Regions from separate parts of the Exiguobacterium sp. MMG028 genome, predicted to be linked through region 3. Evidence: riboswitches for the same ligand, from Rfam matches in the RefSeq annotation. Region 3 holds a riboswitch; each other region holds the start of a gene.
What was found. A riboswitch is a leader RNA that binds a small molecule or an ion and turns the genes downstream of it on or off. The one in region 3 is predicted to bind S-adenosylmethionine.

Region 1 (3,112 bases), 380 kb from region 3:
GATCGGTGGCAAGACACCATACGCATCGGCCGTCAAGAAGACGATCGTATTTGGATGACCGGCACGTGATGGGAGCATCGCGTTGTCGATGAATTCGATTGGATATGCCGCACGCGTATTTTCAGTCAAGGAGATGTTCTTGTAGTCCGGCGTACGATCTTCATTCAATACGACGTTTTCAATCAATGAACCGAAACGGATTGCATCATAGATTTGTGGTTCGTTCTCACGCGACAGGTTGATCGTCTTCGCGTAGCAACCGCCTTCAATGTTGAAAACCCCATCCGGTGACCATCCATGCTCATCGTCTCCGATTAAGTGGCGCTGTGGGTCAGCTGAAAGAGTCGTCTTCCCAGTTCCCGACAATCCGAAGAAGAGTGCCGTTTCGTTTGCATCGTTGACGTTTGCCGAACAGTGCATCGATAAGACGTTTTGCTCAGGTAACAAGAAGTTCATGACGGAGAAGATTGATTTTTTAATTTCGCCACCGTATTCTGTTCCCCCGATCAGAATTGTGCGCTTGGCGAATGAAACGAGAATGAACGTCTCTGAGTTGGTGCCATCCACTGCAGGATCTGCTTTATAACTCGGTGCATAGATCACAGTGAACGGATCGAACGCACCTTTCGTTGGCCATTCACGTAAAAATAGCTGTTTTGCGAACAGACTATGCCATGCATATTCCGTGATGGCACGGACCGGTAACGTATAGTGCTCATCGGCACCAGCAGACGCTTCGAGGTAATAAAGTTTGTCTTTCTTTTCTAAATGGTTGAGTACTTTGTCGAGAAGTGCTGAAAACTTCTCTTCCGCGATCGGTTGGTTCACTTTTCCCCAATCGACAAGGTTGTTGCTGACTTCATCTTGTACGACGAATTTGTCTTTCGGTGACCGTCCGGTAAAAGCACCCGTGCTGACAGATAAAGCCCCGTCTTTTGTCAGTACACCTTCACCATTTTGGATGGCTTCTTCCACCAGTTCTGGAACCGTCAAGTTCCGTTTCATGTCGGCACCATTAATTAATTCTTCGATTTTCAGGAGCGTTGTCGCCATCCTGAATCCCACCTTTCCCCTAAATAGATGTGGATGAAATCCGCATACTTCCGCGATTACGATTAATCAGTATGACATTTTTAATTATATGTGACACACTAATTAAATACAAGCGTTTCTTCTCTCTAAGTAAGCGCTTTCTTACAAAGACAGTTTATCACATTCTCTTATCACAAGGTGTTAAAAAACAGAAACGAATTAAAAAAATGTTTGACGATTCACAAACAGAAATGTTTTGCAAGTCAGTGAAAACTTTAACGAATTCGTCCGATTCCCTTGACATAATCGAGCGTCATTTATATGATGGTTTTCGTAACGGATACTCTTATTCTGAGCGGTGGAGGGAACAAGGCCCTACGAAGCCCAGCAACCGTCCGACATGAAGTCTTGTGCGGAAAAGGTGCTATCCTGAAGCGAAGCCATTAGCTTCGAACGATAAGAGGGTAAGGAAGAACGATTCAACCTTTCCCCATGTATGTCATCGGGGGAGGTTTTTTTCATTACCGTCCCAAAGCAACGCGTAAGGGGAACGAGTACCGTCCACATATCACCCTTATTATAGGAGGTTTTTTGAATGTCAAAATTGAACCGTCGACTTTTTACTTCAGAGTCGGTTACTGAAGGACATCCAGATAAAATTTGTGATCAGATCTCTGACTCGATTTTGGATGCCATTTTAGCGGAAGACCCGAATGCCCGTGTTGCGGCAGAAACGTCTGTCACAACGGGTCTTGTACTCGTAGCTGGTGAAATCACAACGTCAACTTACGTGGATATCCCGAAAGTTGTCCGTGAAACAATTCGTGAAATCGGATACACACGTGCGAAATATGGTTTCGATGCAGAAACATGTGCAGTCTTGACGTCGATTGACGAGCAATCAGTAGACATCGCGCAAGGTGTTGACCAAGCTCTCGAAGCACGTGAAGGTCAGATGACTGAAGAGGAACTCGATGCAATCGGTGCTGGGGACCAAGGTCTCATGTTCGGATACGCGACAAACGAGACACCTGAACTCATGCCGCTCCCGATCTCGTTGGCTCACAAATTGTCACGTCGTCTTGCTGAAGTTCGTAAGAACGGTACGCTTGAATACCTCCGTCCGGATGGTAAGACTCAAGTAACGGTTGAGTACGATGAGGACAACAACCCTGTTCGCATCGATACAATCGTTATCTCGACACAACACGCAGAAGAGATCACGCTCGAGCAAATTCAAGAAGACTTGAAAAAGTATGTCATCGAAGCAGTCATCCCGGCTGAACTCATCGATGCTGAAACAAAATACTTCATCAACCCGACTGGTCGCTTCGTAATCGGTGGACCACAAGGAGATGCAGGTCTTACAGGACGTAAAATCATCGTCGATACGTACGGTGGATACGCACGTCACGGCGGTGGCGCATTCTCTGGTAAAGATCCTACAAAAGTTGACCGTTCAGCAGCATACGCAGCTCGTTATGTAGCGAAAAACATCGTTGCAGCAGGGCTTGCGGATAAAGCAGAAGTTCAACTCGCTTACGCGATTGGGGTAGCACATCCAGTATCAATCGCTGTCGATACGTTCGGCACTGGTAAATTGAGCGAAACAGAGCTCGTTGAACTCGTTCGTGAGAACTTCGACCTCCGTCCAGCAGGCATCATCAAGATGCTTGACCTTCGCCGTCCAATCTACAAGCAAACAGCAGCTTACGGTCACTTCGGTCGTACAGATATCGAACTCCCATGGGAGCAAACAGATAAAGCAGCAGTTCTTGAAGAAGGCGCGAAGCGTTTCGCGTAATCAACAAAAACGACCTTTCCGCGGAAAGGTCGTTTTTTTAGGTTCAAGTCGTTGGAGGTGTCTGTTTATTGTCATTCGATGACGAATCAGTTGAAGTGTTTTCTTGTCCAAGCGCGGTATCCTTCGCTTCGACGACTTTTTCACCGATGTCTTGTAAATCTGATTTGGCTTCTTGAGCCGTCTCGACGATTTTATTGACGTCTTCTTTGACCGTATCGACTTCTCCGACCACTTTTTCATATACGTTTTGGACGTCTGTTGAGACTTCCTGAATCT
Region 2 (3,112 bases), 490 kb from region 3:
CGGAACGTTCGACGCTCCGACAATCAATGTTTTTGATTCTCCTGAACCCGATTCAGAATCACCACCGCCACACGCTGCCAAAATCGTCAAGGCAGAGGCTGCTGTTACACCAAGTACTTTTTTCCAAGATTTCATAATTTAATTCCTCCATTTTATATATATTTTTTATTAAGCAGAACGTTTATCAATTTTCGCCACGAGCGTATCACCAATAAATTGAATGATAAAGACGAGGACTAAAATCATAACAGTCGCAACGAATGTCACATCATTTTGCGAGCGCTGGAAACCGTCAAGGAAAGCTAATGTCCCAAGCCCTCCGCTTCCTACAACACCTGCCATGGCCGTATAACCGATGAGTGCCACTACAGTGACGGTAATTCCAGAAACGAGTGAAGGTAACGCTTCAGGGAACAAGACTTTATAAATAATTTGCCATTTTGTCGCGCCCATCGATTCCGCCGCTTCGATGACACCACGGTCGACCTCACGTAACCCTAACTCGACCATTCGAGCATAGAAAGGGGCTGCGCCGATGATCAATGCCGGTAGTGCTGCCGTTGAACCGAGAATGGTTCCAACAATTGCACGCGTAAACGGAATGAGTAAAATGATTAAGATGATGAACGGAATCGATCGGAAGATATTCACGAACGCCCCGACAATTGTGTAGATGAACCGATTTTTTAACATCAATGGTTCATTCGTTACATAGAGAACCATGCCAAGCATCAGTCCGAATATGAATGTGGCGACACCTGCTACCAACGTCATGTAAAGTGTATTCCACGTTTCAAAAAGCATTACTTCCCAGTCTACGTTAGGAAACATCGCTTTCCACCTCCACTTCTACGGATTGCGAACGAATCGAGGCGATGGCGCGTTCGATTTCCCGTGCTTCCCCAATCAATTGGATGAATAGCGTGCCGAGCGCACCGACTTGTGACTGGGTCACGTTCCCGCCGATGATGTTGAATCCGATGTCATGCGTCTTAAGGACGTCAGACAAAATCGGTTGTTCTGCCGTTTCGTTCAAGAATTTCAATTTGACGATTTGCCCACTCGGATAGCGTGCTTTCAAATGTTCGAACGTGAGCGACAGATCGTCGACCGCCCCAATTTGTTTCACGAATTCTTTCGTGATCGGCTGCTCCGGATGTTGGAACACGTCAGAGACTTGACCCGTCTCGACAACTTTCCCTGCCTCCATCACGGCGACGCGATGACAAATCTTTTGGATGACGTGCATCTCATGCGTGATGAGGACGATTGTCAATCCGAGCTTCTTATTGATGCTGACGAGCAGTTCAAGAATCGAATCCGTCGTCTTCGGGTCGAGCGCGCTTGTCGCTTCGTCACAGAGGAGCACCTCTGGATTTGTAGCGAGCGCGCGGGCAATCCCGACTCGCTGTTTTTGACCGCCGGATAATTGTGACGGATAGCTGTCTTCGCGACCTGATAGTCCGACGAGCTCGACGAGTTCCTGAACCCGACGTTTCCGCTCACTTGCCGGAACCCCGATCAATTCGAGTGGGAAGCTGATGTTTTCTGCGACCGTGCGCGACCACAGAAGGTTAAAGTGCTGGAAGACCATCGAGACGTTCTTGCGAACCCCTCGTAATTCTTTCGGGCTGAGCTTCGTGAGCTCACTCCCGGCAACCTCGATTTCACCGCTAGACGGTGATTCGAGGCGGTTGAGCAATCGGATGAGCGTCGACTTCCCCGCCCCCGAATATCCGATTATTCCAAAAATTTCACCGCGATCAATCGTTAGTGACACATCATCCACCGCCTGGACACGACCATTCTTCGTATCGAACCATTTGGCGACGTTTCGTAATTGAATCAATTCCTTTCCCTCCTGACAACAAAAAAAGCGCGCACGTTTGAGCAAACGTGCGCACTTTATCGTACGGACAACGATTGCTCTCATCTGTCAAGGTTTCTCACCTTGCTGGAATTAGCACCATTTCGGATTGCTCCGCGGTTGCTGGGCGTCATAGGGCCAGTCCCTCAGCCTCTCTTGATAAGAGTGTTGTGTATTCGATTAGCTTTATCATAGCGACAGCTTTTTCTGCTGTCAAATCATTTTTTCAAAAAAATCAAAAAAAGGTGCCGTCCGAGGACGACACAGAACGTAGCACCTTGAGTCACGGAAGGACAGCCCATAGATGAAAATCTTTTGCCCGTTCAAGATTTACATCCTTATATGGGGGAGATTCACCAATCATCACTCGATCTTGACTTGGACCGTGCGATTATACGGAACGTCTTTCTTCGCTTGATTTTTTTGGGGGACAATCGAAGGGAAGACTGACGTGTATTCGTATAAAGGTAGCATCGGCTTCATCAAAACGTCTTGATGTCGGGAATATCGCGTCCTATTTTGTGTTCAAGTAAGATGTTGTAATGAATATACCATTCGTGAACTTTCTGTGTCAACTGATTATTTAAAATTTTCAGATTATTCTAATGTTCCTCTCTCACTTCACGAAAGAGAGGACGTGTTGAACGTTTTGAAAGGCATAAAGGCGATCCCGAACCTCGCCATTTTCAAGCTTTAACAACGCTGGGACGCTCATCACCTGATAAGCTTCAAGTTCTTTTGGGATATAGTTCGCATCGCGCTTTTCAATCTGAATTTCAGGGTCGACCGCCTCGACAACCGTCAACATTTTCTCCGCGACAGCGCATGTACCACACATTGGGGCGTATATATATAAGAATCCGTCTGTAATCATTTTTCTCACCTCTCTTGTCATTATAATGGTCGTTCGAGTCCCGTTCAAAAATCGTGCTCTCGTGAAATTTCAGAATTTTTCAATGATTCTCTTGACTCTTCTGTCGGATAGGAATAATATGGGTTCTAACTTTATCGCTTTTGTACATAACAGCAAAGAAGAAGGACAGGTGAATGAATGATGACGGAACAGGCAACAGGTACGACAAAGCAATTTACGATGAACGTCTTAAACGGTCTCAGTATGGCGATTCTGATCGCCCTCATCCCGAGCGCGCTGCTCGGTGAACTCACGAAAGCTATACTCCCTTATTTTCCGTCTCTTCAATTCATATTGGATGCGACGACGATTGCAATGCGCCTCCTCCCGGC
Region 3 (3,112 bases):
GGACGTCAGAGACGGGTGCAACTTACGAATAATCTGGAGGCGTCGGTCGTGTGATGAACTGTTCGAACGCATAAGCGACACGAATCAAATCTCGTTCCGCAAAGCTCGTTCCCGTGAACGATAGACCGAACGGGGCCCCGCTCTTTTTTCGTTTATAAGGGACCGTGATTGTCGGGTGTCCTGCTTTCGCAGCCATGTCATAGTTCATGTCATGTGGCAGGACGATTGCGTCCAGTTTTTGTCCTTTTAATAGCTCATCCATTCCGTCCACTTTTGCGAGATGAACATCATCAATCCGACGGTCGAGATAACTAGCTTCGACGAGACGCCCTGAACGTGCATCTGACTGTTCAAAGATGGTCTGCCCGTGCGGAATCGATTCGGGGTGGTCCGCGTTCCATTCGATCAAGTCGGAAAGCGTCTTAAATGGCACAGTTGTGTTCGCAAGATACGCCTCAATCCCAAGCTTGAATTCATCAAACAAAATATCTGCCTGTTCTAATGCATCGTGTTTCGGTAACGTGATCTCGACGAGTTCAACCTCGGCTTGACGCAGCAATCGAAGTGCCTGTTCATACAAACCGACTTCTTCGTCTGAAAGATTTGGCTTGATAAATCCGACACGCATCCCGACCGCTTGACGGACATCGAGACATGTCACATAAGGCGGTCCGACTGGAGTTTCCCATGTCGCAGGATCAGCCGAATCTTCACCACACATTGTCTGCAAGGCAACGACCGCATCACGAAGGGTACGCGCCATCGGTCCAGCCGTATCCTGAGAACGTGAGATCGGAATGATTCCTGAACGACTGATCAAGCCGACGGTCGGCTTGATTCCGACGATACTATTATGCACACTCGGGTGTACAATCGAGCCGCTCGTCTCAGATCCAACGGCAAGGAGTGTCAGGTTTGCCGCAACCGCCGAAGCCGATCCAGAACTCGATCCCCCGACATCTAATTGGTCGCCATAAGGGTTCTTCGTTTGTCCGCCAACAGCACTCCAACCATTCGGCATATCTTCCGTTAAAAAGTTCGCCCACTCGGACAGGTTCGCTTTTCCGAGAATGATTGCCCCGTCATCCCGCAATCGTTTCACGAGCTCGGCATCTCGACCTGCAAAATGATGTCGCATGGCGGCGGCACCTGCTGTCGTACGCATCAGACCGGCTGTCTCGATATTGTCCTTGATTAAGACGGGGATGCCGAGGAGCGGTTTGCGTACTCCTTTTTTATATGCCCGGTCTGCTGCCTCTGCCTCGAACAGGGCGTCCGGATTTACCTGGATGACGGCATGAAGTCGCTCATTATATGCAGCAATCCTTCTAAGATAATACGCTGTTATGTCTCGTGCCGTGAATTGTCCTTCTTTATACCCACGATGTGCACGTTCAATCGTCAGTTCATGTAATTGGATTTGTTCCATCCTACATTCCTCCTTTATCTCTCCCAACTTTATTCGTGCTCTATGCCTGATTTCCTTTTCGTATCGCCAAGTCGATGTGTTCTTGTTACACTTAAGAAAAAACAGGAGGTTCCTATGACACGCTCCTATATATTCGTGCTACTCGCTGTGTTCGGTCTATTTTTCTTGCAGTTATACGGAGAAAATGTGCCGTATGGTCCGTTCATTTCGATCGGGTTGATCGGATTCATCATCGTCTTGACGATTTTTCAGTTAAAGCGAAAACCGAATCATTGACGAAAGTATTTTGAGGGTGGTATGATGCTCTCACCAACTACATATCGATATCAAGAGTGAACGAGAGATCTGGCTCCATGACTTCACAGCAACCTGCCATAGGCAAGGTGCTACGACCAGCAAGGGAAACCTTGGACGATATGACGAGAGCGCTCATGTCATCCGACGTGAGCGCTTTTTTGTTGAAATACGATTTGGAGGGAACGACAAGATGGAAAAAGCAACATTTGCAGGTGGCTGTTTTTGGTGCATGGTAACACCTTTTGAAGAACTACCAGGGATTGAAGGAATCGTATCCGGCTATATGGGCGGACAGATCGACAATCCGACGTATGAAGAAGTCAAAACGGGAACGACTGGTCATTTAGAAGTCGTTCAAATCACATATGATCCATCTCTGTTCTCATATGAGCGTCTCCTCGAGCTATATTGGATTCAGACCGACCCGACCGATGACGGTGGTCAATTCCAAGACCGTGGACCTCAGTATGCCCCAGCCATCTTCTATCACACGGAGGAACAACGAATCGCGGCTGAGGCGAGTCGAGACGTATTAGCGGCAAGTGGTCGCTTCACGGCACCGATTGTCACAAAAATCACTCCGGCGACGACATTCTTCGAAGCGGAAGAGTATCACCAGGATTACCATAAAAAGAATCCGAAGCACTATAAAGAAGACCGGGCCATCTCAGGACGGGACACGTTCATCGAAGAGAACTGGACTGAAACCGTATAACGGTCATCAGACGCGAATTTTAGCATTCGCGTCTTTTTATAAGCTTATGAATCGGGAAAAGGCTATTAATGGTTCATCTATCCGAAAAGGAGGACTCATACATGAAAACTAGTACGAAACTCATCATCGGTGTGATCGGCGTAGCCGTGATCGCCGTCGCCTGGTGGCTTATCTCACCGCTTTTCTTGACAGAGACCGTCGATGAAGGATTACCACCGACAGCTGTTGAGACGCCTGTTCCAGAAGAAGAGACAGAGGAAGAGACAACCGAGACACCGGAAGCACAACCGAGTCAAACCGAAGTAGCGGGTGTGTTCATGGACGGGGAGAAAAATTATGAGACGACGGGCACGATTCGCTCCGTCGAGGCAGAAGACGGGACGTATCTCCGATTTGAAGAGTTCGAGACAACGAACGGACCTGACTTATTTGTCTATTTGACGAAGCCAGGACAAGAGACAACCGAAGGCGTCAGTTTAGGATCGTTAAAAGGAAACATCGGGAATCAAAATTATTTAGTCCCTGCGGATGTGAATCTAGAAGAGTACAACACAGTTGTCATCTGGTGTCGTGCGTTCAGCGCGACGTTCGGGACGGGAGAACTGACTTTAACAAGTGAATGAATTGACTAAAGGGTGACTGAATGAATCGGCCACCCTCTTTTCATTTGA

Region 1: it holds a riboswitch for S-adenosylmethionine, as region 3 does, so the genes downstream of both, metK (methionine adenosyltransferase) here and msrA (peptide-methionine (S)-S-oxide reductase MsrA) in region 3, are expected to answer to the same signal.
Region 2: it holds a riboswitch for S-adenosylmethionine, as region 3 does, so the genes downstream of both, PJK55_RS00185 (methionine ABC transporter ATP-binding protein) here and msrA (peptide-methionine (S)-S-oxide reductase MsrA) in region 3, are expected to answer to the same signal.

Annotation. Positions count from the first base shown of each region.
Region 1 covers NZ_JAQJIN010000001.1:151,103-154,214, forward strand. Annotated here, with positions in the region: gene pckA (phosphoenolpyruvate carboxykinase (ATP)) at 1-1,053, opposite strand, end outside; SAM riboswitch class I at 1,376-1,495, shown strand; gene metK (methionine adenosyltransferase) at 1,628-2,836, shown strand; gene PJK55_RS00895 (hypothetical protein) at 2,880-3,112, opposite strand, start outside.
Region 2 covers NZ_JAQJIN010000001.1:39,282-42,393, reverse strand. Annotated here, with positions in the region: gene PJK55_RS00195 (MetQ/NlpA family ABC transporter substrate-binding protein) at 1-135, opposite strand, end outside; gene PJK55_RS00190 (methionine ABC transporter permease) at 169-831, opposite strand; gene PJK55_RS00185 (methionine ABC transporter ATP-binding protein) at 821-1,849, opposite strand; SAM riboswitch class I at 1,927-2,033, opposite strand; gene PJK55_RS00180 (thioredoxin family protein) at 2,484-2,741, opposite strand; gene PJK55_RS00175 (PTS transporter subunit IIC) at 2,922-3,112, shown strand, end outside.
Region 3 covers NZ_JAQJIN010000001.1:532,140-535,251, reverse strand. Annotated here, with positions in the region: gene PJK55_RS02875 (amidase family protein) at 23-1,429, opposite strand; gene PJK55_RS02870 (hypothetical protein) at 1,544-1,705, shown strand; SAM riboswitch class I at 1,750-1,849, shown strand; gene msrA (peptide-methionine (S)-S-oxide reductase MsrA) at 1,917-2,441, shown strand; gene PJK55_RS02860 (DM13 domain-containing protein) at 2,543-3,064, shown strand.